DNA from 3 places in the Streptomyces sp. NPDC000345 genome. Region 2 is predicted to be linked to each of the others. Evidence: riboswitches for the same ligand, from Rfam matches in the RefSeq annotation. Region 2 holds a riboswitch; each other region holds the start of a gene.
What was found. Region 2 has a riboswitch for thiamine pyrophosphate ahead of thiC (phosphomethylpyrimidine synthase ThiC). Riboswitches for the same ligand answer to the same signal wherever they lie in the genome.
Positions count from the first base shown of each region.

Region 1: it holds a riboswitch for thiamine pyrophosphate, as region 2 does, so the genes downstream of both, ACFY30_RS26345 (thiamine ABC transporter substrate binding subunit) here and thiC (phosphomethylpyrimidine synthase ThiC) in region 2, are expected to answer to the same signal.
Region 3: it holds a riboswitch for thiamine pyrophosphate, as region 2 does, so the genes downstream of both, thiO (glycine oxidase ThiO) here and thiC (phosphomethylpyrimidine synthase ThiC) in region 2, are expected to answer to the same signal.

Region 1 covers NZ_JBIAZE010000011.1:207,294-217,371, forward strand. Annotated here, with positions in the region: gene ACFY30_RS26320 (phosphatidate cytidylyltransferase) at 1-1,178, shown strand, start outside; gene ACFY30_RS26325 (SRPBCC family protein) at 1,356-1,805, shown strand; gene ACFY30_RS26330 (hypothetical protein) at 1,838-2,287, opposite strand; gene ACFY30_RS26335 (MFS transporter) at 2,783-4,060, shown strand; gene rlmN (23S rRNA (adenine(2503)-C(2))-methyltransferase RlmN) at 4,357-5,463, shown strand; TPP riboswitch at 5,490-5,596, shown strand; gene ACFY30_RS26345 (thiamine ABC transporter substrate binding subunit) at 5,667-6,749, shown strand; gene ACFY30_RS26350 (ABC transporter permease) at 6,725-8,395, shown strand; gene ACFY30_RS26355 (ABC transporter ATP-binding protein) at 8,395-9,417, shown strand; gene ACFY30_RS26360 (LAETG motif-containing sortase-dependent surface protein) at 9,541-10,078, opposite strand, start outside.
Region 2 covers NZ_JBIAZE010000009.1:219,382-229,459, forward strand. Annotated here, with positions in the region: gene ACFY30_RS23105 (LacI family DNA-binding transcriptional regulator) at 1-764, shown strand, start outside; gene ACFY30_RS23110 (metallophosphoesterase) at 1,406-2,488, shown strand; gene ACFY30_RS23115 (hypothetical protein) at 2,703-3,584, shown strand; gene ACFY30_RS23120 (VWA domain-containing protein) at 3,726-5,225, opposite strand; gene ACFY30_RS23125 (LysR substrate-binding domain-containing protein) at 5,272-6,168, opposite strand; gene ACFY30_RS23130 (VOC family protein) at 6,286-6,690, shown strand; gene thiC (phosphomethylpyrimidine synthase ThiC) at 6,770-8,578, opposite strand; TPP riboswitch at 8,571-8,759, opposite strand; gene ACFY30_RS23140 (YibE/F family protein) at 9,156-10,078, shown strand, end outside.
Region 3 covers NZ_JBIAZE010000031.1:5,017-15,094, reverse strand. Annotated here, with positions in the region: gene ACFY30_RS39215 (thiazole synthase) at 1-232, opposite strand, end outside; gene thiS (sulfur carrier protein ThiS) at 238-438, opposite strand; gene thiO (glycine oxidase ThiO) at 435-1,601, opposite strand; TPP riboswitch at 1,599-1,710, opposite strand; gene ACFY30_RS39200 (hypothetical protein) at 1,766-2,116, shown strand; gene ACFY30_RS39195 (NAD(P)/FAD-dependent oxidoreductase) at 2,149-3,396, shown strand; gene ACFY30_RS39190 (Rv2175c family DNA-binding protein) at 3,514-3,879, shown strand; gene thiE (thiamine phosphate synthase) at 3,920-4,567, shown strand; gene metF (methylenetetrahydrofolate reductase [NAD(P)H]) at 4,744-5,667, shown strand; gene ACFY30_RS39175 (hypothetical protein) at 5,724-6,716, shown strand; gene ACFY30_RS39170 (phytoene desaturase family protein) at 6,820-8,310, opposite strand; gene ACFY30_RS39165 (TetR/AcrR family transcriptional regulator) at 8,791-9,417, opposite strand; gene ACFY30_RS39160 (YhgE/Pip family protein) at 9,462-10,078, opposite strand, start outside.

The DNA of each region.
Region 1 (10,078 bases), on a different contig from region 2:
GGGTGCCCGGTTCACGAACCGGGGCACACCCCGGGTACTGGGGACCCGTCGACCAGGGGCCTGTCCAGGGGGCTGCCCCGGCGGGTCCCGCGTACGATGCGCCTGAGGCGCAGCAGACTCGCCCCATGCCCATCGTCCCCGACGTACCCGCACACGGCGGAAACCAGGATGACGACCCGGGGGCCGCTCGGCTGGGCGGCCCCTCGTTCCGAGACGAGACGTACCGCCCCGGAACGCCCGACGAGGCGTTGCGCGCGGAGACGTTCCGCCACGAGACCACGCCGGCACAGCCCCCCGCGGCGGTGCCGCAGAATCCGGAACCCATGCCCGACGCCCCGCAGCCCGCGCCCGCACCGCAGAAGAAGAGCGCGGGCCGAGACCTGGGCGCGGCCATAGGGGTCGGGGTCGGGCTCGGCGTGGTGATCGTCGCCTCGCTGTTCATCGTCAAGGCCGTGTTCGTCGGCGTGATAGCCGTCGCCGTCGTCGTGGGCCTGTGGGAGCTGACCAGCAGGCTGCAGGAACGCAAGGGGATCAAGGCACCCCTCGTGCCGCTCGCGCTCGGCGGCGCAGCGATGGTCGTCGCCGGCTATGTGCGGGGACCCGAGGGCGCCTGGGTCGCCATGGCCCTGACCGCTCTCGCGGTCCTGGTCTGGCGGATGACGGAACCGCCGGAGGGCTACCTCAAGGACGTCACGGCCGGCGTCTTCGCGGCCTTCTACGTCCCGTTCCTCGCCACCTTCGTCGCCCTGATGCTCACCGCCGACGACGGCCCGCAGCGCGTCCTGACGTTCCTGCTCCTCACGGTCGTCAGCGACACCGGCGCCTACGCTGTCGGCTGGCGCTTCGGCAAGCACAAGCTCGCTCCGCGCATCAGCCCCGGCAAGACCCGCGAGGGCCTGCTGGGCGCGGTGTCGTTCGCGATGGCCGTGGGCGCGCTGTGCATGGAGTTCCTGATCGAGGACGGCACCTGGTGGCAGGGCCTGCTGCTCGGCCTCGCGGTCGCGGCCAGCGCCACGCTCGGCGACCTCGGCGAGTCCATGATCAAGCGGGACCTGGGCATCAAGGACATGGGCACGCTGCTCCCGGGCCACGGCGGCATCATGGACCGCCTGGACTCCCTCCTGCCGACGGCTCCGGTCGTCTGGCTGCTGCTCGTGCTGTTCGTCGGGTCCGGCTGACCGGCGGCCCGTACCCGAGGCCCGCGGGCCCCCGTCCCGGTCACCCGGGGCGGGGGCCCGCTGCCATGGCCCGGCGGGCCGGCGAGTGGGACGATTGCTCCAGGAGGACTTTTCCCGGCGTTACGCGTTCTCCGCAGGGATTCCCAGGGGGGATCGTCCTGAAAGGGGGCGGGCGTCATGTCCGGCTTCCGTGAATCGATCGACGTCGACCGCAGCCCCGAGGATGTGTGGGCGTACCTCATCGATCCGTCCCATCTGCCCGAATGGCAGGCGAGCGCGGTATCGGCCGAGCCGCTCGACTCCGGGCCCGTCGGGGTCGGCTCCCGGGTGCGCATCACACGGCACGTCGGGCGCCGGGACATCCCGATGACCATGGAGTACACCGAGTGCGACCCCCCGCACGCCTGGGGCATGCAGGGAGTCGACGGCCCCATCCGCGGCCATGTCCACGGCGAGATCGACCCGCTCGACGACGGCCGCCGCTCCCGCGTGACCATGGAGCTCGACTTCGAGGGCAAGGGCATGGGCAAGGTCCTGCTCCCCCTGGTCGTCCGGCCCCAGATCCGCAAGGAGCTGCCGCTCAACGAACGGCTGCTGAAGGACCGGCTGGAGCACGGGACGGCATAGGGAGACTCCTGCTCTGCCGGCGTCGCCGTCGATTATCGCCAGACCTGGATCCGCACCGAAAAGGCGCCGGATCCGTTCCCGGGTTTGTTGTCGTTGATGCGGAGGGCCAGGCGTGTTTCTCCCGGGCCGAGGCTCTCGTTCCGATAGGTGCGCCGAAGGGAGGTGCCGACGAAGAAGTAGCCGTCCTCCGCGGTCTTGCCGAGCAGACTGAACGGCGCGGCACCCGGAAGAGGGCTGTCATTGCCGGCGCTCCAGCCCGCCCAGCCGTTGGGGCCGTTCTCGCCGGTGAACCAGACGCCGGCCCAGATGCTTCCGCTCGCACTGATGTCGACCCAGTCGCCGTTCTTGAGGTGCACGTTGGTGTCGACGTCGGTGTTCCATTCCGCAACAGTGATGTACTTGTCCACGATGACAGGCATGTGCCCTCGTTTCTTCACCGGAGTTGCCCTGAGCCGCCGATTCATTCGGCTGCCGATCGCCAAAACTGCTCCTTGGTGTTCGCTGATCGCAACCCGCGCCGAGGCGTATATTTTCTCGCTCCGTGATTTTCAGCTACGCCTTTTCCTGCTCCGCAATCTCCAGAAATAGGGAATTCGAATACGCCGCGCGCGTGACACCGCTCGCGGCAGCGCGGGGACGGGCCGTCCGGGGGCGAGGGGGCGACGGCAGACCGACTACGGGACTGGTGCGGCCCGCGGCTCGGCCCAGGACCGCGCCCAACTCGTGCGGCGGCAGACAGGTCGGCTCCGAGCTCCGAGACGATCACGCCCAGCTCCCGGCGCGTTCGGGCCACTCCTTCCGGACCGCGGGACTTCTGGTCAGCTCGCCGACCGGCCGGCTGTCCACAAAACCGATCGCCTTCCGGCCCGGGCCGTGGCTACGGTTCACGCATGACTGTTACGCCCCGTGTTTCTTAGCTCGGACACCAGCTTCGACGTCACTCGTGTGTCCTTGATCTGTCACGGAGCGTAACTTCCTTGAATACTCTTCGCGGTCCCGGTCTGTTCCGGAACCGGGACTTCTCGCTGCTGCTGAGCGGCCAGTTGGTCTCTGCCATCGGTGACCAGGCTCATCTCATGGCCCTGCCGCTGATCGTGCTGGCCCTCACCGGGTCGGCTGCCCAAGCCGGGTTCGTCCTCGGCCTTGGCACCCTGTCGTTCCTGGTGTTCGGTCTGATTGCCGGCGCCCTGGTCGACCGGTGGGACCGTAAGGCCACCATGATCTGGTGTGAGCTCGGCCGGGCCGTGCTCACCGCCGGCGTCGCCATCGCGCTGTGGCTGAACAGGCTCGCCATGCCCCAGCTGTATGCGACAGCGGTGCTTGTCGGGATCCTGACCACTCTCTTCCAGGTGGCGAACACAGCGGCGTTGCCCAACGTGGTCGGTCCGCGTCAGTTGTCCGCCGCGCTCGGCTACTCGCAGTCCGCCGCCGGCGCGGTGGGCATCTTCGGAGCCTCACTCGCCGGTGCGCTCTACTCCGTCGGCCGGACCGTGCCGTTCGCCGTCAACGCTGTTTCCTTCGCGGTGTCCGCGGCGTCGCTGCGCTTGATGCGTGCTCGATTCCAAGTGGACCGGCAGGACGTGCGGACGACGTCCCGACTCACCGCCGAGATCCGAGAGGGGCTCGGCTGGCTCTGGCGCCGGCCGGTCATCCGCTTCCTCACTCTGGTCTCGGCCGCTGACAAGGTGCGATACGGCGCCGGATACCTGTTGATCATCACCCTCGCCCGACAGGTGGGTGCCTCACCGCTGTGGATCGGCGTCATCTTCAGCGGCGCGGCGGTCGGTGCCATGGCGGGGGCACTGGTCTCGGACAAGGTCACGCGCCGCTTCCCGCTGGGCCGGATCGCCGTGGTGATGCTGTGGCTGGAGGCATTGATGTTCCCGCTGTACGCGCTCGCGCCCAACCCGCTGCTGCTGGCTGCGGTCGCGGCCGCCGAGTCGCTGGTGGCCCCGGTCTATGCGGTGGCCATGACCACCCACCAGCTGGCCATCACTCCCGATGAGCTGCGGGGCCGCGCTACGAGCGCGGTCTCCACGCTCACCACGGGCGCCTTGTCGATCGGCACGCTCGCAGGCGGCGCGCTGATCACCGCACTGGGTGCCGAGCCGCTGGTCTGGCTCTGCGGAGCATGGCTGCTCATCCTGGCCCTCCTCACCACCGCCAACCGGGCCGTGCGGCAGGCGCCGCCGGCGGGTGCGCTTCCACAGCAGCAGACCGCCGGCGCGGCCGAGACCGCCGATGTGACGGACTAGCACACAGGGCTGCGGCCACCGTTGACCGTCAGTGGGCGAAGGTCACCGACGGCTCAGCGGTGGCCGCTGGTCGCACCGCCGGCCCGCTCCTGCGCTGACGCCGGCCACGTCCTGGAACAGGCGGAGAGGCCCTCCACATGCCTTGATCCGGGAAAGGCCGGTGGGCTTACGGAGTTCCCTGCCCAGGTGCGGCGCGGGCGGGCGAAGCCCTGCTCAGCCTCGGGTGCCAGGGCGAAGCGGCTCCACCTGGCTCGCGGCGCAGGTCACAGAAATCGATCTGCGACACTGGTACAGCCATGCCTAAGCCCGGAGAACTCACTTTCGTCGCCCCCCGCGGAGCCAAGAAGCCGCCGCGGCACCTTGCCGACCTCTCGCCGGCCGAGCGGAAGGAAGCGGTCGCGGAGATCGGTGAGAAGCCGTTCCGTGCCAAGCAGCTCTCGCAGCACTACTTCGCGCGGTACGCGCACGACCCCGCGGAGTGGACCGACATCCCCGCCGGGGCGCGGGAGAAGCTGCGGGACGCTCTGCTGCCGGATCTGATGACCGTCGTACGGCACCTGTCCACCGACCAGGGCACCACCCGCAAGACGCTGTGGCGGCTGTTCGACGGGACGCTCGTGGAGTCGGTGCTGATGCGGTACCCGGACCGGGTGACCATGTGCATCAGCTCGCAGGCGGGGTGCGGGATGAACTGCCCGTTCTGCGCCACCGGGCAGGCGGGGCTCGACCGGAATCTGTCCACCGCCGAGATCGTGCACCAGATCGTCGACGGGATGCGGGCCCTGCGGGACGGGGAGGTCCCCGGTGGGCCCGCCCGGCTGTCCAACATCGTGTTCATGGGGATGGGCGAGCCCCTCGCCAACTACAAGCGGGTCGTCGGAGCCGTCCGGGCGCTCACCGATCCGGCGCCGGACGGGCTCGGGCTCTCGCAGCGCGGGATCACCGTGTCGACGGTCGGGCTCGTGCCCGCCATCCACCGGTTCTCCGACGAGGGCTTCAAGTGCCGTCTCGCCATCTCGCTGCACGCGCCGGACGACGAGCTGCGCGACACCCTCGTCCCCGTGAACACGCGGTGGAAGGTGCGCGAGGTGCTCGACGCCGGCTTCGAGTACGCCGAGAAGTCGGGCCGCCGGCTGTCCATCGAGTACGCCCTCATCCGGGACATCAACGACCAGGCCTGGCGAGGCGACCGGCTCGGGCGACTGCTCAAGGGCCGGCCCGTGCACGTCAACCTCATCCCGCTCAACCCGACCCCCGGGTCGAAGTGGACCGCGTCGCGGCCCGAGGACGAGAAGGCGTTCGTCGAGGCCATCGCGGCGCACGGGGTGCCCGTCACCATCCGGGACACCCGCGGCCAGGAGATCGACGGGGCGTGCGGTCAGCTCGCGGCCACCGAGCGGTAGTCTGACCTCAGTACCAGTACATCTTCATATTCCGACAGGGGAGCGCCACAGCGCTGAGAGTGCGGCACCAGGCCGCAGACCCTCTGAACCTTGCCCAGGTCATTCTGGGTAGGAAGTTCGGTCATCGCTCAAGCTGTTGTGCCCCGCCCGGCCGCCCCGGGCGGGGCCGCGTCTCTTCCTGGTCAACCCCAGGAGGAAAACCAGTGCACACCAGGACGTTCGTGGCCGCCGCCGTCGGCCTCGGTCTCGTCACACTGTCCGCGTGCGGTACGGAGTCGTCCGACGACAGCGCGTCGAACAGCGGTTCCAAGACCGTCACCCTCGTCAGCCACGACTCGTGGGCCGTCTCCAAGAGCGTGCTCGCCGGCTTCGAGAAGGAGTCCGGGTACAAGGTCAAGGTCCTCACGGACGGCGACGCCGGGCAGGCCGTCAACAAGGCCGTCCTCACCAAGGACAACCCTCAGGGCGACGTCTTCTTCGGCGTCGACAACACCCTGCTCTCCCGCGCCCTCGACAACGGTCTGTTCCAGTCCTACGAGGCCAAGGGGCTCGACCAGGTCGGCAGCGCGTACCAGCTGGACTCCGGCAAGCACCGGGTCACGCCCATCGACTACGGCGACATCTGCGTCAACTACGACAAGAAGTACTTCGCCGACCACGAGCTGGCCCCGCCGGCCACCTTCGCCGACCTGGTCAAGCCCGCGTACAAGAACCTCCTCGTCACCGAGAACGCCTCCACCTCCTCGCCCGGCCTCGGCTTCCTGCTCGGCACGGCCGCCCGGTACGGGGACGACGGCTGGGAGGGCTACTGGAAGCAGCTCAAGGCCAACGGCGTGAAGGTGGTCGACGGCTGGGAGCAGGCGTACAACGAGGAGTTCTCCGGCTCGGCCGGCGGCAAGAAGGCCAAGGCGGACCGGCCGCTCGTCGTGTCGTACGCCTCCTCGCCGCCCGCCGAGGTCATCTACGGCGACCCGAAGCCGAGCACCGCGCCCACCGGCGTCGCGACCGGCACCTGCTTCCGGCAGGTCGAGTTCGCCGGGCTGCTGAGCAACGCGCGCAACAGCGCGGGCGGCAAGGCGCTCATCGACTTCCTGATCACGAAGAAGTTCCAGGAGGACATGCCGCTCAACATGTTCGTCTACCCGGTGGTGAAGGGCGCGGGCGTGCCCGCCGAGTTCACGCAGTACGGGCCCGCCGCCGAGGACCCCGAGACCATGGACCCGGCGAAGATCGCCGGCCATCGCGACCAGTGGGTCAAGTCGTGGACCTCGCTCGTACTGAAGTAGTCCCCGCCGGGAAGCGGTCCGGGAACGCGGCGCGGCTCGGGCTGATGGCCCTGCCCGTCGCGTTCTTCGGGCTCTTCTTCGCCTACCCCGTCGCCGCGATCGTGGCGCGCGGGCTGAGGACCGACGGGGTGTGGCGGTTCGGACGGCTGGCCGACGTCCTGGGCCAGTCCGACATCCGGCACGTCCTGTGGTTCACCACCTGGCAGGCGTTCGCCTCCACCGCGCTCACCCTGCTGGTGGCGCTGCCGGGCGCGTATGTCTTCGCGCGCCTCGACTTCCCCGGCAAACAGGTGCTGCGGGCCGTGGTGACGGTCCCGTTCGTGCTGCCGACGGTCGTCGTCGGCACGGCGTTCCTCGCGCTCGTGGGACGCGGCGGACTGCTCGACGAGCTGTGGGGCGTACGCCTGGACACGACCGTGTGGGCGATCCTGCTCGCCCATGTCTTCTTCAACTACGCGGTCGTCGTACGGACCGTGGGCGGACTGTGGGCGCAGCTCGACCCGCGGCAGGAGGAGGCCGCGCGGACGCTGGGCGCGTCCCGCCTGCGCGCCTGGCGCACGGTCACCCTGCCCGCCCTCGGGCCGGCCGTGGCCGCCGCGGCGCTGATGGTCTTCCTCTTCACCTTCACCTCCTTCGGTGTGGTCCAGATCCTCGGCGGGCCCACCTTCTCCACCCTCGAGGTGGAGATCTACCGCCAGACCTCCGAGATCTTCGACCTCTCCACCGCCGCGGTGCTGACGATCGTCCAGTTCGCGGCCGTGGGCGCGATCCTCGCCGTGCACGCGTGGACCGTACGGCGCCGGGAGAGCGCGCTGCGGCTGGTGGACGCGAACCTGACCGCCCGACGGCCGCGCGGGGCCGGGCAGTGGGCGCTGCTGGCCGGGGTGCTCGCGAGCATCGCCGTGCTGCTGGTGCTGCCCCTCGCCGTGCTGGTGCAGCGGTCCCTGGACGCGCCGGACTTCGCCTACTACCGGGCGCTGACCAGCGAGGACGGGAACGTCTTCCTCGTCCCGCCGATCGAGGCGATCGGCAACTCGCTGGAGTACGCCGCCGCCGCGACCGCGATCGCGGTGGTGATCGGCGGCCTGGCCGCGGCCGCGCTCACCCGGCGGGACGCGGGACGGCTCGTCCGGGGCTTCGACGCGCTGCTGATGCTGCCGCTGGGCGTGTCGGCGGTGACCGTCGGCTTCGGGTTCCTGATCGCGCTGGACGAGCCCCCGCTGAACCTGCGGAGCAGCTGGATCCTCGTCCCGCTCGCCCAGGCGCTGGTCGGGGTCCCCTTCGTCGTACGGATCATGCTGCCCGTGCTGCGGGCGGTGGACCAGCGGCTGCGGGAGGCCGCGGCCGTGCTCGGGGCGTCGCCCTGGCGGGTGTGGCGGGAGGTGGACCTGCCGATGGTGCGGCGGGCGCTGCTCGTCGCGGCCGGGTTCGCCTTCGCGGTGTCGCTGGGGGAGTTCGGGGCGACCGTGTTCATCGCGCGGCCCGACAACCCGACGCTGCCGGTGGCGGTGGCGCGGCTGCTGGGGCGGGCCGGCGAGCTCAACTACGGGCAGGCGATGGCCCTGTCGACGATTCTGATGGTGGTGTGCGCGGTGGCCCTGCTGGTGCTGGAGCGGTTGCGGACCGACCGGACGGGGGAGTTCTGATGCCACTGCTCGAACTGGAGCGTGCCACCGTGCGGTTCGGTGGACGGGCGGTGCTCGACGCCGTGGACCTGGGGGTCGCCGAGCACGAGGTGGTGTGTGTGCTCGGGCCGAGCGGCAGCGGCAAGTCGACGCTGCTGCGGGCGGTCGCCGGGCTGCAGCCCCTGGATGCCGGGCGTGTCTCGCTCGACGGGCGGGACCAGGCGGGGGTGCCCGCGCACCGGCGGGAGCTCGGGCTGATGTTCCAGGACCATCAGCTCTTCCCGCAGCGGGACGTCGGCGGCAATGTGGCCTTCGGGCTGCGCATGCACGGCGCCTCCAGGAAGGAACAGGAGCAGCGGGTGCGGGAGTTGCTCGACCTCGTCGGTCTGCCCGGCGCCGGCCGCCGGGCCGTCGCCGCGCTGTCCGGCGGTGAGCAGCAGCGGGTCGCGCTGGCCCGTGCGCTGGCGCCCCGGCCGCGGCTGCTGATGCTGGACGAGCCGCTCGGCCAGCTGGACCGTTCACTGCGGGAGCGGCTGGTCGTCGAACTGAGGGAGCTCTTCGGGCGGTTGGGCACCACGGTCCTCGCGGTCACCCATGACCAGGGCGAGGCGTTCGCGCTCGCCGACCGGGTCGTGGTGATGCGGGACGGGCGGATCGCCCAGTCCGGTACGCCCCTTGAGGTGTGGCAGCGGCCCGCCGACGCGTTCGTCGCCCGCTTCCTCGGCTTCGAGAACGTGGTGGAGGCGACGGTGGCCGGCGAGGTCGCGGTCACGCCCTGGGGCAAGGTGCCGGTGCCGGACAGCTCCCCGCAGGGGCCGCGCACGCTGCTCGTCCGCCCCGCCGGAGTACGCCTGACCGACGCCGACGAGGGCCTGCGCTGCACGGTCGCCGCCCGCACCTTCAAGGGCACCCATGTCGCCGTCCACCTCCAGCCGGAGGGCGCACCGCGACTGGAGGCCGCCTGCCCCCTGCGCGAGGCGCCGGAGGTCGGCGCCGCGGTCGGAGTGACCTTCGACCCGACGGAAACCGCGGTGCTCGGCTGACGGGCGCGCGCCTGGGGTGCAGCGCTGGTACGGGCGGGTGAACGCGGCCCCGTTGCCTGAGCCCGCCCCTCCTGATGCACAGGGGCGGGCTCGCCTACGGCGGGAACGCTGATGGCGCGTGGCTCAGCGGTTGCTGGAGCCGCGGCGGCGCATGCCGAAGAAGACCGCGCCGCCGCCGATGACGACCAGCAGGGCCGCGATGCCGGCGATCAGGCCGGTGTTGGAGGCGCCGGTCTCGGCGAGGTTGGACTCCTGGGCCGCGGGTGACGGGGCGTTGCTCGCGGACGGCGCGGCGCCGTCGTCCGCGGAGTCCGAGGGGCTCGGCGACGCGGTGTCGGCCGGGGCCGAGGCGGAGTCCGACGGCTTCCCGGACTCCGGCTCCGACTCCGAGGGCGAGGTGGAGGGGGTGGAGGCGTCGTCGGCCTCGCAGGCCTCGGCCGGGGTGGTCAGGTTGCCGGCGATGTCCTCGTCGACCAGGACCTTGCTGTTCTTGGTGGCCTTGACGTGGATCCGGTAGACGGCGTTGGGCGCCCAGTCCTCGGTGAAGGCGATGGTGACGCCCTTCTTGGACCCCTCGACCGTCTGCTCGCCGACCTGCCTGAGGTCGGCGCCGTTGTTCTCGAGGAACACGGTGACGACGGCCGGGGTGCCCGACGGGTCC
Region 2 (10,078 bases):
CCCGCGGCTACGCGCTCGTCATCCTCCCCGCGACCTCGCGCCACGACGTGTGGTCGAACGTCGCCCTGGACGGCACGGTCGTCATCGACCCGTCCGACCAGGATCCGGTGGTGAGCGAGCTCGTCCGGCAGGGGTTACCGGTCGTCTCCGACGGCCGCCCGGCCGGCCCGCTGCCGGTCACCGCATGGGTCGACAACGACCACGAGGCCGCCGTCCTCGACATCCTCGACCACCTGGCCGACGCCGGCGCCCGCCGGATCGGCCTGCTGACGGGGACCACGACGGACACGTACACCCATCTGTCGACCACCGCGTACCTGCGCTGGTGCGAGCGCGTCGGCCAGGACCCGGTCTACGAGGCGTACCCCGCCCACGACCCGTGCGCGGGCGCCGTCGCCGCCGACCGGCTGCTGGCCCGCCCGGACCGGCCCGACGCGGTCTACGGCCTGTTCGACCCCAACGGCACCGATCTGCTCGCCGCCGCCCGCCGCTACGGGATGCGGGTGCCGGAGGACCTGCTGCTGGTGTGCTGCAGCGAGTCGACGGTGTACGCGAGCACCGAGCCGCCCATCACCACGCTCTCCCTGAAACCGCGCCGCATCGGCACGGCGGTGGTCCAGCTCCTCATCGACGCGATCGAGGGCGTGGAGTCCGACCGGCCCGTCGAACAGGTGATACCGACCGAGCTGATCGTCCGTACCTCTTCTCAGCGACGTCCGCCGCGGACGACGGTCAGCCCGCCCCGGGCGCCGGAGAACGGGTAGGGGCGACGCGCTCGCCTGTACGGCGGCCGGTCGGTACGGCGGGTCGGTACGGCGGGTCGCTCGGGTCTTGGCGCGGTGCCGATCCAGGGCTGGGGGCGGCGCCCGGTCCCGGCACGCGCTGCCAAGGCCACGACACGGGTGCGTACGTGCACAGCGGGCCTGTGCCGTAGGGCGCGTACGGGCTCGCGACGTGGGGCCGGACGCGCGTGCGGGCACTGCCGGCATGCGGTCGTAGGGCGCGCGGGCGGACACGCCGGGCGTGGGGGGAGGGCGCGTGCGACGCGCGGGGTGCGGCGGAGCGCGCGACGCCCTCGCACGGCTTCGGCGCGCATCCGCCGTACGCGCCCCCTGCCACCGCCCTGCGTCCCTTCGCCGCCTTCCGCTACGGGGCGAGAAGGCGAACTGCGCCCCGCCGGAAGGTCCGGGCGCGTACGAGTGGGGTGTGCGCCGGGTGTGTGTCGACTGCCGAAGCCCGGCCCAATCGGGGCGAAAGCCGCGAGGAACTGGAGCCCTGCTCCGATTCACCACCCCTGGGTCATCACACGGCCCGATCCGCATTCCTATGATGGGCGCACGGCACCGCGGGCAGCTGCGACCAGGCAGCCCGAAGGGTGCATGCGGCGCGATGGTGGAGGGGTCTGATGACTCAGGGGGCCGGTCAGGGACCCGAGGCGGAGCGGACGGCGACGTTGCGCGACTTCCGGGTACCCGCGTACGTGCACGAGACCGGTCCGTACGACCAGGACACGCATCCGGGCAACGTCGCCCCGCCCCTCGAGGAGCCCCTGGAGCACCCGGACGGCTACACGCCCACGCAGCGCGACCTGCCGGTCATCAACCGCGGTGACACGCTCCAGGTGGCCGTGGACCCGGCGGCCGCCCCGGCCCCGCTGCCCGCGACCGGTCCCGGACCGCTGTTCGTCGTCGGGGACGTGCACGGCTACCTCGACGAACTGGTGGCCGCGCTGCAGGAGAAGGGCCTGATCGACACGGCCGGCCAGTGGTGCGCGGGCACCGCCCGGCTGTGGTTCCTCGGCGACTTCACCGACCGCGGCCCGGACGGCATCGGCGTCATCGACCTGGTGATGCGCCTGTCCGCCGAGGCCGCCGCGGCCGGCGGCTACTGCAAGGCCCTGATGGGCAACCACGAGCTGCTTCTGCTCGGCGCCAAGCGGTTCGGCGACACGCCCGTCAACTCCGGTGCGGGCACCGCCACCTTCCAGGCGGCCTGGCTGCTCAACGGCGGCCAGAAGTACGACATGGACCGCCTCCAGGACCACCACCTCCAGTGGATGGCCCGGCTCGACGCCGTCGAGGAGGTCGACGGTCATCTGCTCGTCCACTCCGACACCACCGCCTACCTCGACTACGGCGACTCGATCGAGGCGGTGAACGACACCATCCGCGAGACGATCACGCGCAACGACGCGGACGAGGTGTGGGATCTGTTCCGCAAGTTCACCAAGCGCTTCTCCTTCCGCGACGAGGGAGGCGCCGACGCCGTCCGCTCCCTGCTCGATACGTACGGCGGCACCCGCATCGTTCACGGACACAGCCCGATCCCGTACCTGCTGGGCGAGGTGGGCTCCGAGGACGGCGAGGACGACGGCGGCCCGCACGTCGAGGGACCGCACGTCTACGCCGACGGACTGGCCATCGCGATGGACGGCGGAGTGACGATGGCCGGAAAGCTGCTGGTCCAGCAACTGCCGCTGGACGTCTGAGCGTTCACGAGCGGCCGGCCGGGCGCTCACGAGGCGGCCGCGGCCCGCGTCGGGGCGGCCTGCGGCGTCGCAGGCCAGGGGCCAATTTCGGCAAACCCCCTGTCACCACGGGCCGTCGCCGCTCTACCATCGGCTTATCCGTAGCAGGCTCCCCTCCGTTTCTGCCCGACGGCTCGTTGGCATGCGAGCCCCAAGCCCTACGGAGCATCGGGGGATGCACATGAACAGCGTTCCGCAGCACCTGCACAGTGAGGACCGCCAGGAGTACGAGCGGGTCCTCGACGAGGCGCTGCGCTCCGCACCACACCACCCGGAACTGGCCGCGGTCGGACAGCGGCTCAACCCCGAACAACTGCGCACCATGGCGCTCAACGCCACCGCGCTGATCACGGCCGCCGCGGCGACCGAGTACCACCACTATGTGAAGGTCCGCGAGGAACTGCGCCACCCGGCGCCGTCCACCCCGTCGTCCCCGCACGAGTCCGGCCCGGGTGAGCCGGGCGCGGCCGCGATGGGGCTCGCCACCACCATGGGGGAGGCGGCGCAGGCCGCCGAGGCCGCCGGGGCGGGCGCCGTCGCCGTCGCCGCCGTCCTCACCCCCGTCCTCGCCGGAACCGCCGCGGTGATCTTCCTGCTCGTGGGCTACCTCCTCAGGGCGGTCGAACCCGATCAGACGGTCGCCCAGGCCATGCTCAACGTCGGATGGGCGTTCGGGGCCATCGCCGCCGCGGCGATCCTCGTCGCCACCGTCGGGCTGCTGCTCACCGCACTGCGCAACCGTCCCTCGCTGGAGGCCGGACCGTACGGCGAACTGAGCGACGAGGTCGACCGCGCCAGGGAGGCCTGGCGGGACGCCCTGCTGGAGCGCGGGATCCTGCCGTTCCTGCGGGAAGCCCTCGCCGACCCCGGCACGACGGCCGCGCTGCGCCCGGAACCGTCACCGCCGGCCCCCACCGGTCGCCTCCCGAAGATCGGGTACGACCGTCCGGGCTTCACCAGCCCCGACGGCGGCCCGGGGACCGGCCCGCGCCCGAGCTTCACCAGCCCGGACTACACGAGCCCGGACTTCGGCGGCCCGGAGCACCAGCCGGAATAGGCCCTCGGCTTGCGCCCCCGTACGCGTGTGGACCTGGGGAGCGTGGGGGAGCGCAAGCCGTTCGGTCGATGTCGGCGTGGACCGGCCCATGTCTGCGCTGATCAGCCGAGACCGGCGTGGATCAGCCGAGGCCGGCGCGGATCAGAGGATGCCCGCCCGGCCGGCCGCCGTGATCCAGGACGGGAACTCCGACAGCAGCCGGTCGTAGAGCTCCTGGTCCGGGACGGTGCTGATGTCGTCCACGGCGAAGAAGCCGACGTTGTCGACGCGACGGCCGGGAAGCGTGTCGAACCGTTCCAGGACGCCGTAGTTGGACCGGCCGAGCCCCACGAACTGCCAGAAGACCGGTTCCTCGACCGCCGCGCGCAGCTCCTGCTCGATCGCCGCGTCGCGGTAGACCCCTCCGTCGGAGAAGAACAGGACCAGGGTGGGCGCGGTCGCGGGGTTGTCCCGCACATAGGCCCTGACCTCGGCGATCGCCTTCTGCTCCTCGTTCTGGATGCCGACCGCCCGCATGTCCACCTGCCCCGCCTCCAGTCCCTTGCGCGGCTTCTTGCCCCGGCGGAACAGGCTGATCTCGCCCACCCGCACATGCAGCCGCAGCCACTCGGGGAGCTCGCCCAGGCGCAGGTCGGGCAGTCGTGCGGGGTTGCTGGCGAACGTCCAGGCCTGCATCTCACCGTCGTCGTCGAGCTGGGCCGCCACCGCGGCCATGCGCTCCACGACGTCCGCCACCACACCGCGCGAGTACAGGAACGCCATCGAGCCGGAGGCGTCCAGGACGAGGATGACCCGGGCGCGGATCCCCGCGGCGCCGCGCTTGCTCAGGCTGACGGCCACCTGTTCCTTGCGCAGGGACAACCGTTTGCGCATATCCACGGGCAGCCGCTCCTCGCCTTTGGTCAGGCGGGGGCCGGAAGGCGGCGTGGTCGCGGCGGGCGACGAAGGGGGCGGGGTGGGAGGCGCCGGGGCGGCCCCCGCGGGGAAGGGCGGGGCGACCGCCCCAGGGGGTGGCGGGGCGGCCGCGGCGCGAGGCGTCGGGGCGGCTGCGGCAGGAGGTGCCGGGGCAGCCGCCGCGGGGGACGGCGGGGCGGCCGCGCCGGACGGTTCCTCGTCGACCGTGATCCCGAAGTCGGTGGCCAGACCGGCGAGTCCGGAGGCATACCCCTGACCGACCGCGCGGAACTTCCAGCGCCCCTCGCGCTGGTACAGCTCGCCGCCGATGAACGCCGTCTCCGTCTCCGCCCGCATCTCGAAGCGGGCCAGTTCGGACCGCCCGTCCGGGCCGAGCAACCGCAGCGTCAGGCCGGACACCTGTCCGAAGGTGCCGCCGTCGGCCGACGCGCACAGCACGACACGCGCGATGGCGCTCTCCAGCGCGCCGAGGTCCACCTGCACCGTGTCGGTCACGACTCCGCCGGCCCGCTGCTTGCCGAGGTGCGTCACGGCGCCGGACGTATGACGCGGCTGGTTGTAGAAGACGAAGTCACCGTCGTCCCGCACCCGGCCGGCAGCGGTCAGCAACAGAGCCGAGGCATCGACGTCCGGTCCTCCGGTCCCCTCGGACCAGCTCAGTTCCACACGAACTGCGGGCGAGTCGACCGGCAGGTTCGCGCCCTTGCTCATGGATCGCGCAGTCATGGGCTCAGTCAAGCACCGACGCCCCGCCTTTCCGAGCCGTGCGCGCTCAGGCGAACGCGGGGTTCTCCGCGGCGTCGGCCGCTGCCCGGACGAACGCGTGGATCCGCTGCGTGGTGTTCCCCTCCCTCCAGACCGGCCCCCGCTCGATCAGCGGCGCGTCGTGAAGGGGTACGTAGGACACGTCCGGCCGGGGGTAGTAGCGCCGGGCGTGTTCGCCGACCGGCAGAACGCCTCTGCCCATCGCCACCAGCGTGAGCATCTCGGAGAAGGACCCTCCGGTCGGCCCCTTGGGCACCGGTCGGCCCGAGGGGGTGCGGTCCGGTGTGCGGTCCCGTTTGAACCCCGCCGAGGTCACCTCCGGGTACTGCACCACGGGATGGTCCGCGAGCACTTCGAGCGACACCGCCTCCTCGCCGGCGAGCGGATGCCCGGCGGCGACCGCGAGGACCCGTCTCTCCCTGAGCATGACCGGGCCGCAGGCCATGCCGTCGAACGGGTACGAGGCGATCAGGACGTCGATCGAGCCGTCGAGCAGGCTGGCACGGGAGTTGGACAGCTGAACCTCCCGTACGTCGACTCTGCAGTCCGGGTGCCGCTCACCGAACAGGGCGACCGCCTTCAGGAGGGCGGGTGCCGTCCCCTCGCCGAGGAAGGCGACCCGTAGTTCTCCCGTGACACCGCGACTGGCGTCAGCCGCACGCCGGAGCGCCTCCTCCATCCCCGCGACCAGGGGAACCAGATCATCGGCCAACTGCCGTCCGATCGGCGTGAGTCGCACGGTTCTGCTGGTCCGCTCGAACAGCGAGCCCCCGATCCGCCGCTCGACCTTCTTGATCACCTGGCTGACGCGCCCCGTCGTGACGCGCAGGCGCTCGGCGGTACGGCCGAAGTGCAGCTCCTCGGCCAGCGTCAGAAAGGTCTCGATCTCCACCCGTTCCAGCACGGTCCCCCCGGCGTTTAGCCATGCTCAACGATCTTATGCCGATCCTGCCTTGATGGCGGATGCCCTTCAGCGGATCGTGAGAGGTGTCCGCCCGCACCCCCACCCGAGGAGCCCGCCATGACCGCTTCGACCGCTCTACGCGTGAAGGCATTCGACCACCTGGTCCTCAACGTCGGCGACATCGAGCGGGCCCTGGACTTCTACGCCGGACACCTCGGCCTGCAACCGGTACGCGTCGCCGAATGGCGGGCCGGCAAGGTCCCCTTCCCCTCGGTGAGGATCACCCCCGACACCATCCTCGACCTGGTCGGCCGGCCCCGCGGAGAGTCCAACGTCGACCACATATGTCTCACCGTGGACCCCCTGGACTGGGACGAGTTCATCAGGACGGGAACCTTCACGGTCCTCGAAGGCCCCGTGGAGCGCTTCGGCGCACGCGGCACCGCCACGTCGGTCTACGTCCAGGACCCGGACGGCAACACCGTGGAACTCCGCTGGTACCCGCAGGACCTCCCGGCCTGACCGGCCGGGCGCCCGGTCCGGGTCAGCCACTCCCCGGACCGGGACCCTCGGGACGGCCTCGGTCCCCTGCCGGGCCGCCTCAGTCGGCGAGGGGGAGATACACGCGGTTCCCGCTCGCCGCGAACTCCTTCGACTTCTGGGCCATGCCCTCCTCGATCTCCTCCTGGCTCCCGCCGTGCGCCCTGCGGATGTCCTGAGAGATCTTCATCGAACAGAACTTCGGCCCGCACATCGAGCAGAAGTGAGCCGTCTTGGCCGGCTCCGCGGGCAGGGTCTCGTCGTGGAACTCCCGGGCCGTGTCAGGATCGAGGGCCAGGTTGAACTGGTCCTCCCAGCGGAACTCGAAACGGGCGTCGGACAGCGCGTCGTCCCATTCCTGCGCACCGGGGTGCCCCTTGGCGAGATCGGCCGCGTGGGCGGCGATCTTGTAGGTGATGACGCCGGTCTTGACGTCGTCACGGTTGGGCAGGCCCAGGTGCTCCTTGGGCGTGACATAGCAGAGCATGGCCGTGCCCCACCAGGCGATCATCGCGGCACCGATGCCGGAGGTGATGTGGTCGTACGCCGGCGCGACGTCCGTGGTCAGCGGGCCGAGGGTATAGAACGGAGCTTCATCGCAGATCTCCTGCTGAAGGTCGATGTTCTCCTTGATCTTGTGCATCGGGACGTGGCCCGGGCCCTCGATCATGGTCTGTACGTGGAAACGCTTGGCGATCGCGTTGAGTTCCCCGAGCGTGCGCAACTCCGCGAACTGCGCCTCGTCGTTGGCGTCCGCGATCGAGCCGGGCCTGAGGCCGTCACCCAGCGAGTAGGTGACGTCGTAGGCGGCGAGGATCTCGCAGAGTTCCTCGAAGTTCTCGTACAGGAACGATTCCTTGTGGTGCGCCAGGCACCAGGCCGCCATGATCGAGCCGCCGCGCGAGACGATGCCGGTCTTGCGGTTCGCGGTGAGGGGGACGTACGGGAGGCGGACACCCGCGTGGACCGTCATGTAGTCCACGCCCTGCTCGGCCTGCTCGATGACGGTGTCCTTGTAGATCTCCCAGGTCAGTTCCTCGGCCTTGCCGTCGACCTTCTCCAGCGCCTGGTAGAGCGGCACCGTGCCGATCGGGACGGGGGAGTTGCGCAGCACCCACTCGCGGGTGGTGTGGATGTTGCGGCCGGTGGAGAGGTCCATGACCGTGTCGGCGCCCCAGCGGGTCGCCCAGGTCATCTTCTCCACCTCCTCCTCGATGGAGGACGTCACCGCCGAGTTGCCGATGTTGGCGTTGACCTTCACCAGGAACCCCTTGCCGATGATCATCGGCTCGATCTCCGGGTGGTTGACGTTGGCGGGCAGCACCGCCCGGCCCGCCGCGATCTCCTCGCGGACCACCTCGGGAGAAACGTTCTCCCTCAGAGCCACGAACTCCATCTCGGGCGTGATCTCCCCCCGGCGCGCATACGCGAGCTGGGTGACTGCCTTGCCGTCCCGGCCGCGGCGCGGCAGCCGCGGGCGTCCCGGAAACACCGCGTCGAGATTGCGCAGTCCGCCGCGTGGCGCGGTGTGCTTGATGCCGTCGTCCTCGGGACGGACGGGACGGCCCGCGTACTCCTCGGTGTCGCCGCGAGCGATGATCCAGTTCTCGCGCAGCGGCGCCAGGCCCCTGCGTACGTCGGTGTCGACGAGCGGATCGGTGTACGGGCCGGAGGTGTCGTACAGCGTGACCGACCGACCGTTGGTGAGATGCACCTGGCGAACCGGCACGCGCAGGTCGGGGCGGCTGCCCTCGACGTACCCCTTGTGCCAGCCGATGGACTTCCCGGCCTTCTCGCTGGTCGCGTCGGCGGCGTTTCCGCCGGCCGCGTTCTGCGTGAAGGCAGGCGTGCGTGCGTCCTTGTTGGTCATGAGACCTACTCCCTACGCCGGCATTACCCGGTAACAGGTTCGGCGGTCGACGCAGCGGCTACCGTCTGCCGACGTTCATGTGACACATCACTCGGCTCAAGTGACGTTCCACGTGAAACATCGCGAAGACGGAGGTCAGCGCCCTCTCAGCCCGGTGCTCCGAGCTCCCGCGTGTGCAAAAGGTGGCTCCACGCTAGCGTCCTTTGTGGCGCGGTGAACAGTGGGCCTCTTTCGTTCTTGCGATGATCGGGCGGTGACCACGACACACCAGCCCCCGTATCCGCCGCCCGAGCCACCCCGCAGGCCCGGCACCGGCGGCGGCCCCGGAAACGGTCCTGGCGGCGGCCCGGGGAACGGTCCCGGGGGCGGCCACGGGAGCAGCCCCGGCCATGGCCCCGGGAACGGTCCTCTCGGCGGTCCTCGCAGCGCGCCCTCCCAGGGCCGCGGAGACGACCGCGACTTCGGCAGCGGGCCCGGGCGGGCACCCGACTCCGGCCGCGGCCACGACCTCAGGCGTGGTCCCGGGCCAGGCAACGGCCAGGGCCGCGAGGCCGGTCCCGGACATGGCCGTGGTCCGCTGGGGCAAGAACAGGACAGAGGTCCCGGGCACGGCGGCGGCGAGGGATACGGCGGAGACCACGGCCACCGCCCCGGCCAGGAATACGGCGGAGGTCACCAGCACCGTGACGGTGCGGGATACCGCACGGACCAGGGGCAGGACGCCGGTGAGGCGTACGGCGGGGGGCATGAGCCCCACGACGGTGCGGAACACGGCCGAGGCCCTGCACACGGACCCGGGCACGGTGCCGGCGAAGGACATGCGCACGGCCCCGGCGACGGGCACACCGGCGGGCACGGCCCGGGTGACGGCCGGCACGGCGGGCACGGCGCCGGTTCGGGTGGCGCCCGCGGGCATACGCACGGGCACAGCCACAGTCATGGCCCGGCCGCCCCGGTCTCCAAGCATCTCCGCAAGGTCATCGCGGCCGTCCTCATCCCGTTCGCGGCGGCGGTGCTGGTCGGGCTGGTGGTGCTGTGGCCGGGTGGTGCCCCGGCGCACGAGCGCACCGGGGTCGGCTTCGACCGGCAGACCCAGCAGGCCACGGTCACCAAGGTGGTGAGCGTGAGCTGCCAGTCGGTGAACGCCTCCGGCGGTACGCCGACCGGCGACACCTCGACCGCCGAGGGCTCCTCCGCCGAGCAGCAGGCGAACGGCACCTGCAAGAAGGCCACGATCCGTGTGGACACCGGCGACGACACGGGCCGTACCTTCACCGAGATCGTCCAGCCGGACCAGTCACGGCAGTTGCACGAGGGCGAGAAGGTCGTGGTCGCCTACGAGCCCTCGGCGCCGAAGGACCTGCAGTACTCGGTCACCGATGTGAACCGCCGGGTCCCGATGACGGTGCTGGCGATCATCTTCGCGGTCGCCGTCGTGATCGTCGGGCGGCTGCGGGGCGTCATGGCGCTGGTGGCGCTCGCCGCCAGCTTCCTGATCCT
Region 3 (10,078 bases), on a different contig from region 2:
CCGTGAAGCACCCCGCCGTGTTCGGCAGCACCCGGATGCCCAGCCGCTCGAGCACCGACAGCACCGAACCCCGGACGGCGGGGTTCACCCGCCGCATCGCGACCGTCGTCAGCTCGGTCCCGGACGCGACCAGCGCCCGCTCCAGCACCTCCAGGCTGGGCGCACCCCCGGTACCCATGATCAGCCGGGACGAGAAGGACGTACCGCCGAGGAAGAAGGGATCGTCGGCCACGGCGCTCATCCTCCCTGCACGGCGGTGAGGACTTCCACGCGATCACCCTCGGAGAGTGCCGTGGCGGACCACCGCGCGCGCGGGACGACCGTTTCGTTCAGCGCGGCGGCCACCCCGGAGGCCGCCGGCGTCAGGGACCGTACGACGCTGTCGAGGGCCGTACCGGGAGCGACCATCTGCCGCTCGCCGTTCACCGAGATGTTCATGCGGGCAGCTCCGTGAGGACGGCGGCACCGAAGCGCCGGGGTGTGAAGGGAAGGGCCTCGTCGGGGAGTTCACCGGTGGCCAGGGCGTGCGCCATCACGTCGCCGGTCACCGGGGTCAGCAGCACCCCGTTGCGGTAGTGCCCGGTGGCCAGCAGCAGCCCGTCCAGCCGGGTCGGCCCGAGCAGCGGCGCGTTGTCGGGGGAGCCGGGGCGCAGGCCCGCGCGTGTCTCGACCAACGGCAGTTCCGTGATGCCGGGGACCAGTTCGTGCGCGTCGCGCAGCAGCTCGTACACGCCCCCCGCCGTCACCGTCGTGTCCCAGCCCAGCTCCTCGCTCGTCGCGCCCACGACCAGCTCGCCGTTCTCCCGGGGCACCAGGTACACCTGACTGCCGCGCACCACGGCCCGCACGGTACGGCTCAGGAACGGCGCGTACCCGGGCGGCACGGTCAGCCGCAGCACCTGCCCCTTCACCGGCCGCACCGGGGGGAGCACGTCCTCCGGGACGCCCGCCAGCCGCCCGCTGAGGCTGCCCGCCGCGAGCACCACCTGCCCCGCCCCCAGGGCCGTACCGTCCCCGGTCACGACCCCCACGGCCCGCTCGCCCCCGACCGACAGCCGCTCTGCCCACGCCCGGTGGAAGACCACGCCCGCCCGCTCGCACGCGGTGACGAGCGCGTCGGCCAGCCGCCGCGGATCGATCTGGTGATCGCCGTCCACCCGCAGCCCGCCGCGCACCCCCGGTGCGAGCATCGGCTCCAGGCGCCGGCACTCCCGCCCCGTGAGCCACTCCGAATCCAGCCCCGACCCGGCCTGCAGCGCGTGCAGCTCCCGCAGATGGGCGCGGTCGTCGGCGTCCAGCGCGACCGCGAGCGTGCCGCACCGGCGGTAGCCGAGGTCCAGCCCGGTGACCTCCGTCAGCTCGGCGGCGAAGTCCGGGTAACGGCGGGCCGAGGCCAGGTTCAGGCCGAGCAGGGTCTGCTCGCCGTGGTGCAGTTCGGTGACGGCGGCCAGCATCCCGGCGGCCACCCGCGCGGCCCCGCCGCCCGGCTCGGGGTCCACCACGGCGGTGGCGAACCCGCGCTGCGCGGCCCGCCACGCCGTGACGAGCCCGATGATCCCGCCCCCCACGACCAGGACGTCGGATGTACGTGTACGCGACATGGGCGTCCAGCCCCTCCCTTCGCCGGCATGACCCGGATCAGGTTCGTACGGTCGGAGGCCGCCAGCCTCCCTCTCAGCCCGGTGCGTCCGGGCTCCCGCGAGTGCTCTACGTTGGCCACACCCTAGCCCGTGGTTCCGCGCACCTGTAAAGGGAGCCTTTCGTCATGCACCGCTCGCTCGACGGTCTCGTCCTCGCCCCCGTCGCCGACCAGGCCCCGGGCCAGGTCGGCACCCGCACCCGCTTCGCCTACCGCGAGCGGGACGGTGTGATCTGGGCGGACTACGCGGGCGGCGACGTCGTGCGCGGCCATCTCGTGGGTACCCGTCAGGGGGACCGTCTCGACTTCCGGTACGTCCAGCTCAAGCACGACGGGTCGACGTCCTCGGGGCACTGCGTCTCGACGGTCGTGGAACTGCCCGACGGGCGCGTGCGCCTGGAGGAGACCTGGTCCTGGGAGTCGCAGCAGGGCAGCGGCACCAGCGTTGTGGAGCAGGTCACGGAGCAGGACGGCTGACTGACGAATCGTCACATGTCTAGGGTGATCGGGTGAGTGAGCAGAGGCGGGAAGAAGACAGGCCGGCGGGGCGGCGCGTGGTCGTCGTCGGCGCGGGCATGGCCGGGGTGCAGACCGCGGTCGCCCTGCGGGAACAGGGCTTCGACGGCACCGTGACACTGATCGGCGCGGAGCCCCACCAGCCCTACGACCGGCCCCCGCTGTCCAAGGCCGTGCTGCTCGGCAAGGCCGAGGGCTCCGCGTTCGAGGTCGACTTCGAGAGCCTCGGCATCGAGCTGCTGCTCGGCCGCGAGGTGCTCGGCCTGCGCGCCGCCGACCACGAGGTGGACACCGAGGCCGGGCCCGTCCCCTACGACGTCCTCGTGCTCGCCACCGGTGCCGAACCGATCCGGCTGCCGGGCGCCGAGGGCGTGCCCGGCGTCCATCTGCTGCGCACCCTCGACGACGCCGAACGGCTGCGGCCGGTGCTCGCCCGCCAGCACGACCTCGTGGTCGTCGGCGCCGGCTGGATCGGCGCGGAGTTCGCCACCGCCGCGCGCGAGGCCGGCTGCGCGGTCACCGTCGTGGAGGCCGCCGACCGGCCCCTCGCCGGCGCCCTGCCGGCCGAGGTCGCCGCCCCGATGACCTCCTGGTACGCCGACGGCGGCATCACCCTGCGCACCCACGCGCGCGTGGAGCGTGTCGAACCCGGTGCGGTCGTCCTCGACGACGGCTCCCGGCTGCCCGCCGGCGCCGTGGTCGTCGGCATCGGCGCCCGCCCCGCCACCGCCTGGCTGACCGGCTCCGGCGTCGAACTGGGCGCGCACCACGAGGTCGTCGCCGACGACCGGCTGCGCACCTCGGTGCCGGACGTGTACGCGGTCGGCGACTGCGCCTCCTTCCCCTCGGGGCGGTACGGCGAACGCCTCCTCGTCCACCACTGGGACAACGCCCTCCAGGGCCCGCGCACGGTCGCCGCCAACATCCTCGGAACGGCCACGGACGAGCCCCCGGTGATCTACGACCCGGTGCCGTACTTCTGGTCCGAGCAGTTCGGCCGCTTCGTCCAGTACGCGGGCCACCACGCGGTGGCCGACCGCATGGTGTGGCGCGGCGATCCGGCCGGACCGGCCTGGAGCGTGTGCTGGCTGCGGGAGGACCGCCTGGTGGCTCTGCTGGCGGTGGGGCGCCCACGCGATCTCGCCCAGGGCAGACGCCTGATCGAGGCGGGCAGGCGCATGGACGCGGAGGCACTGGCGGATCCGGGCCGGCCCTTGAAGACCGCGACTGCGCCTGCCTGAAGCGGCGCGGGCCGTGACACGAGCGGCTCCGCCGCGTGGGCGCGACCGGTCCCCACGGCGCAGCACCCGGAGAACGGCCATCGCGGCCCACCCGGACATGCGCCTACCCTTGACCCCGTGACCGAGATTGACGCAAAGACCGATGCTCTCGTACCCGCCTGGCTCACCGTGCCCGACATCGCGGAGATGCTCGATGTCGACGTGATCCGCGTGCGACAGCTGATCAAGGAAGGCCAGCTCATCGCCGTACGCCGTGGTGAGAACCGCGCGCTGCACGTCCCCGCCGCCTTCATCGACGGGGACAAGGTCGTCAAGGGCCTGTCCGGCACCCTGACGCTCCTGCGGGACGACGGCTTCACCGACGAAGAGATGCTGGAGTGGCTCTTCACGCCCGACGAGAGCCTGCCCGGCACCCCCGCCCAGGCCCTCAGCGAGAATCGCGGTACGGAGGTGAAGCGCCGCGCCCAGGCGCTCGCCGTCTGAGGCAACCGGTAACGACACGACGGAACCACGGGGAACACCGATGACCGACACCGCCCGCGCCCGCCTCGCGGACGCCCGTCTCTACCTGTGCACGGACGCCCGCACCCGCCAGGGCGACCTCCCGGAGTTCCTGGACGCGGTTCTCGCGGGCGGCGTCGACATCGTGCAGCTGCGGGACAAGGGCATGGAGGCCGCCGCGGAACTGGAGCACCTCGCCGTGTTCGCCGAGGCCTGCGCCCGGCACGGGAAGCTGCTCGCGGTCAACGACCGCGCGGACGTCGCCCACGCCGCCGCGGCCGACGTCCTCCACCTCGGCCAGGGCGACCTGCCGGTCCCCGCGGCCCGCGCCGTCCTGGGCGACGACGTCCTCATAGGCCGCTCCACGCACGCCGAGGCGGAGGCCGAGGCCGCCGCCGTCCAGGAGGGCGTGGACTACTTCTGCACCGGCCCCTGCTGGCCCACCCCCACCAAGCCGGGCCGGCACGCCCCCGGCCTCGGCCTGGTCCGCCACACGGCCGCCCTGGGCACGGACCGGCCCTGGTTCGCGATCGGCGGCGTCGACCTCGGCAACCTCGACGAGGTGCTGGAGGCGGGCGCCCGCCGGGTCGTCGTCGTCCGGGCGATCACCGAGGCGGACGATCCGGGTGCCGCGGCGGCGGAGTTCGCGAAGCGACTGCGCGACGTCTGACGGCCCCGGGCCCGTGCGTTGCGGGTCCGTCGGTCCCGGGTCCGTCCGTCCCGGCCCGACGGTCCCTGCGGCCGTTCGGCCGGACGCCTGTCCGAAGGGTGGACAACAAGCCGACAATCCGGGCAAATATCCGTCATCCGGTTGGGTGACCGTCGGCCCCTGGTTAACCTGCGGGTATGGCCCTTGGAACCGCATCCACCAGGACGGACCGCGCACGCACCGTGCGCGACATCCTGGCCGCCGGCAAGACGACGTACTCGTTCGAGTTCTACGCGCCGAAGACGCCCAAGGGCGAGCGGAGCCTGTGGGAGGCGCTCCGCAGGGTGGAGGCGGTCGCGCCGGACTTCGTCTCGGTGACGTACGGTGCCGGCGGCTCCACCCGGGCGACCACGGTGAGGGAGACCCAGCAGATCGTCGTCGACACCACCCTCACCCCGGTGGCGCATCTCACCGCCGTGGACCACTCCGTCGCCGAGCTGCGCAACATCATCGGCCAGTACGCCGACGCCGGGATCCGTAACATGCTGGCCGTGCGCGGCGACCCGCCCGGCGACCCGATGGGCGACTGGGTCCCGCATCCGCGGGGCCTCACCTACGCCGCGGAGCTCGTCCGGCTCATCAAGGAGTCCGGCGACTTCTGCGTGGGCGTCGCCGCCTTCCCCGAGATGCACCCGCGTTCCAGCGACTGGGACACGGACGTCTCGCACTTCGTCGACAAGTGCCGGGCGGGCGCCGACTACGCCATCACGCAGATGTTCTTCGAGCCCGAGTCGTACCTGCGCCTGCGTGACCGGGTGGCGGCGGCCGGCTGTGACACCCCGGTCATCCCGGAGGTGCTTCCGGTGACGAGCGTGAAGATGCTGGAGAGGCTGCCGAAGCTCAGCAACGCCTACTTCCCGGACGCCCTGAAAGAGCGGATGCTCACAGCCAAAGACGATCCGGCCGCTGTACGCTCGATGGGCATCGACTTCGCCACGGAGTTCTGCGCACGGCTGCTGGCCGAGGGAGTGCCCGGACTGCACTTCATCACGCTCAACAACTCCACGGCGACGCTGGAAATCTACGAGAACCTGGGTCTGCACCACCCGCCGCAGGCCTAGACCGGTCGCACCCACATACGACACACTGCGTAGCGGCCACTGGGAGAGGGGCGTACATGGGCTGGACGGTCCTCTACATCGCGTTCGGCATCGTCGCGCTGTGGCTGCTCGGCGAGGTGCTGCTGCAGTACAAGGCGCGCCTGCGCTGGCGGCTGCTGGCGTTCGTCGGCTTCCTCGGTGTGGTGCTCGGTGTCCTGATTCCGTCGGTGATCGTCATCGGACTGGGCGCGGCCGCCTTCGCGGTCGGCCAGACCTACGTCACCCTCTCCTTCCGCCGCGGCTTCGCCGAGGGCTGGGCCGTGCGGCGCGGCGACGCCGAGGGGGCGCTCCCCAAGGGCCTGTCCCGAAGCCGCCGCGGCAAGGCCGAGCGCCAGGATCCGACCCTGGAGGTCACCGACCTGGACGGGGGCGAGGCCACCGCTCATCTCGACGGCGCCGAGGGCTCCTTCGGCGGCGACAGCCTCGGCTACGGCCAGGACAAGGGCGCCTTCCGCGACGACGACTACGACCACGACGACGTGTTCACCCCGGCCGCCCGCGCCACGCAGGCCTCCGCGGCCGAGACCACCGTCTACTCGCCGCAGCCCCTGCCCGACGACACCAACGCCTACGGCATATACAGCGACTCCGCGTACGCGGCCGCCACCGGACAGGCCCAGGACCAGTACGCGACGGCCGCCCAGGGCGCCGACCAGACCTTCGGCTACGACGGCTACTCCGGGTACAACCAGCAGCAGTACGGCTACGACACCACCGGCCAGCAGCAGTACGCCGCCTACTCCGACCCGTACATCGGCACCCAGACCTACGGCGGCGGCACCTACGACGCCGGCTACGACCAGCAGCAGTACGGGCAACAGGGCTACGGCCAGGAGCAGTACGGCACCGGCGGCTACGGCGAGACGCCGGCCGGCGGCGTCTGGGTCCCGCAACAGCGCAGCACCGACGATTCGTTCGGCGGCGAGCTTCCGCCCGAGCAGCAGTACCCGTACCAGGGTGACGAGCAGCAGGGGCAGGGCAACGGGTACGACGACCAGTACCGGTTCTGACGCTCCGACGCGCCGTACCGATACGCACCGGCCCCCCGCCGCTCCCGGGCCGGTCCTAGGGTCCCGGTGACCGGGGCGTCACGGAGGACCCGCCGCCGGACGCTCACTGCGAGCCCCGGAACTCCGGCCCCTCCACCACCAGTCCGGCCACCAGCGCGCCCGACATGCCCGCGTGAGGGAGCCCGCCTCCCGGGTGCGACCAGCCTCCGGCGGTGAACAGCCCCGCCACGCCGGTCGAGTTCGCCGGGTGCAGCAGCCGGCCGCCGGCCGCCGCCAGCGCCGGCGCCGGGACGGCACCGCCCGCGGCGCCCGTCTCCTCCGCGATGTCGGCGGGGGTGCGCACCTCGCGCCACAGAACACGCTCGCGCAGATCCGGCACGGCCCGCTCGGCGGCCCTGAGCAGAGCCTCCACGTGCTCCTCGCCCGGCTGCGACCCGGCGGGGACGACGGCACTCAGCGTGACCGCCTCGTGGTCGCCGTCCGGCACCAGCGCCGGGTCGCCCGGCCGCAGCACCGTGACCGTCGGCCGCGCGGGTACCCCCGGCGCCGCACCGAAGAGGCTCTCCAGTTCGCCCGCGCGGTCCTCGGTGTGCACCACGGTCCGGTGCGCGGTGCCCTCCGGCCGGCCGCCGCGCAGCGCCAGCAGCACGGTCAGCCGGCTGGGCAGGCCCTGCTGGGGCGCGACCTCGCCCTCGCCCCGGAGCGGAAGCCCCGCGGCACCGCCGGGCGCGACCACGAAGTCGGCGTCCACCACCTCGCCTCCCCCGGAGCCGGCACCCTGGGCCAGCTCCACGCCCGTCGCCCGGCCGTCCTTCTCCAGGACCCGGGTGACCTCGGCGCCGAAGACGAACTCGACCCCGCGCGCCAGACACCGCTCGTACACCGCGCGGGCCAGCTCCCGCAGACCCCCGCGCACGTACCACGTGCCGAAGGCGTGCTCCATGTACGGCAGGACGGCCGCGCTCGCCGGAGCGGTCCGCGGATCGAGGCCGTACGCCAGAGCGTGCCCTTCCAGCAGCGCGGCCAGCCGGGGTTCGCGCAGCTCCCAGGCGCCGACCTCGGCGAGCGTGCCGGCCCGGCGGGTGCGCAGCAGACGCTTGTGCGGCACCGCGGGATAGGGCTCACGGTCGGCCAGCACCCGCCAGTTCGGCCACAGGGGCTCCTCCAGCAGCGGGCGGCGGGTGCGGTCCCAGGTCTCGCGGGCCCGCACCAGGAAGTCGCCCCAGCGCTGCCCGGCGCCCGAGCCGAGCGCCTCGTCCAGGGCCGAGACGACGCCCGCGCGCGAGGCGTTCGGCAGGGACACCTCGGTGCCGTCCGCGAACACGTGCCGCGCCGACGGGTCGACCTGGACCAGCTCGACGCGGTCCTCCAGCGGCTCCTTGCCGGTCTTGACGAACAGGTCCCGGTAGACCGCGGGGAGGGTGAGCAGCCCCGGTCCGGTGTCGAAGCCGAAGCCGTCCCGCTCGAAGCGGCGCACCGCTCCGCCGTACGTGTCCGTACGCTCGTACACCGCCACCCGGTGGCCCGCGACGGCCAGCCTGGCGGCGGTCGCCAGCGCGCCCATCCCTGCGCCGATCACCGCAATCCGTGCCATGCCCGCGACTTTATCGGCCGCCGCCGGCCGTCACGCCGCCAGCCCGGCCGCCGCTCCCCGCGCCCCGGCTGCCCGAGGGGAGTACGGGCACGGACGCGATCGTGACCAGAGGCCCGCGCCGTGTTCTGAGCCTGAGCACGCAGCTCTGAGTACGCGTACCTAGAGGGTGAGTTGAGTACGCGCGCGGATGGGAGCAGGCCCGCGCGGACGGGAGAGTGGAGGCACGGAAAGGGGCGCGGCTCCGGCACCGGCGACACGGGGCGCCGGAACGGAGCGGCCCTCGATCCGCTCCTTCCGCCGGCCGGTTCGGCGGGAGCGAGGCACGGGGGGACCGCGGGGGAACGACCGCACGGGGGAACGACGGGGGGAACGGGGGAACGGGGGAGCACGAGGAAGCGCCGGTTCGTGGTGGCCCGCGGGGGACGCGGCCACCAGGGACCGGCGCTTCTGTGCGCCCGGCTCCGCCCGTCCGGGCCGGCCTCAGCGGCCGCCGCTCACCCGGCCCTGCAGCAGCCGTGACAGCGCCGCGTGGACGTCGTCCAGGGAGCGTTCCGGCTGGAAGGCCCGCCAGTCCAGGGCGGCCACCAGCACCATGCCGACCAGTGCCGCCGCGGTCAGCTGGACGTCGATCTCGTCACTGAACTCGCCTGCCTCGACACCCTCGCGCAGCACGCCCTCCACGACGGCCACCGCCTCCTGCCGCACCACCATGAGCGTGGACTGCCAGGCCCGGTTGGTGCGCCACAGCTCCGCCACGTACAGCTGGGTGAAGGACGGGTAGCGCTCGATGAAGACGAGCCCCGCGCGGACCATCGCGTCCAGGGCGTCGACCTTGCTGCCGCCCTCCCGCGCGGTGCGCTCGGCGGCCTCCCGCAGGGAGGCCGTGAGGAGGCCCACGCCGTGCCTCAGCAGTTCCTCGAAGAGGACCGACTTGCTCGCGAAGTTGTAGTAGACCGTGCCCTTCGCGACACCGGCCCGCTCGGCGATCTCGTCCACCGTGGTGGCGGAGAAGCCCTGTTCGGCGATGAGTGTGACGGCCGCCTCGTAGAGCTTCTGCCGGGTGGCCTCGCGGCGGGTGCGGCCGCCCGACGTGGTGCTGCTTTCCATGGTCCCGATTGTCACAGGAAGCCGACCTCCCGTATGCCGGATCCTCACAGGCTGAGTTCCGGGTGCAGCCGGTCCAGGGTCCACACCTGGCGACGGCGCGCCGACAGCGCGGTCAGGGCGAGGGCTCCCGCGGTGAAGAGGACGAGCACCGCGCACGCGTGCCACACCGGTCCGAGACCGCCGCCCGTGATGAGCCTGCGCAGCGCCTCGACGACGTAACTCATCGGCAGGAAGGGGTGGATGGCGTTGAAGAAGCCGGGGCTGGTCTGCACCGGGTAGGTGCCGCCCGCCGACGTCAGCTGCAGCATCAGCAGGGCCAGCACGAGGATCCGGCCCGCCGCGCCGAAGCGGGCGTTGAGCCACTGCACGAGGGCCGCGAAACACGCCGTCACCAGGAACAGGAAGCCCACCGTCCCGGCCGCGTGGGCCATCTTCAGGCCGATCGCCCAGTGCAGCACCGCCATCAGCGCCGTCGTCTGCAGCACCCCGACCGCGACGACGGGCAGCCAGCCCGCCAGCGCGATCCGCCAGGCCGAGGCGCCCGCGGCGAGCGCGCGCCGGTTCATCGGCGGGATCAGCATGTACGCCACCATCGCGCCCACCCACAGCGACAGCGGGATGAAGTACGGCGCGAAACCGGTGCCGTAGTTCGCCGCCTTGT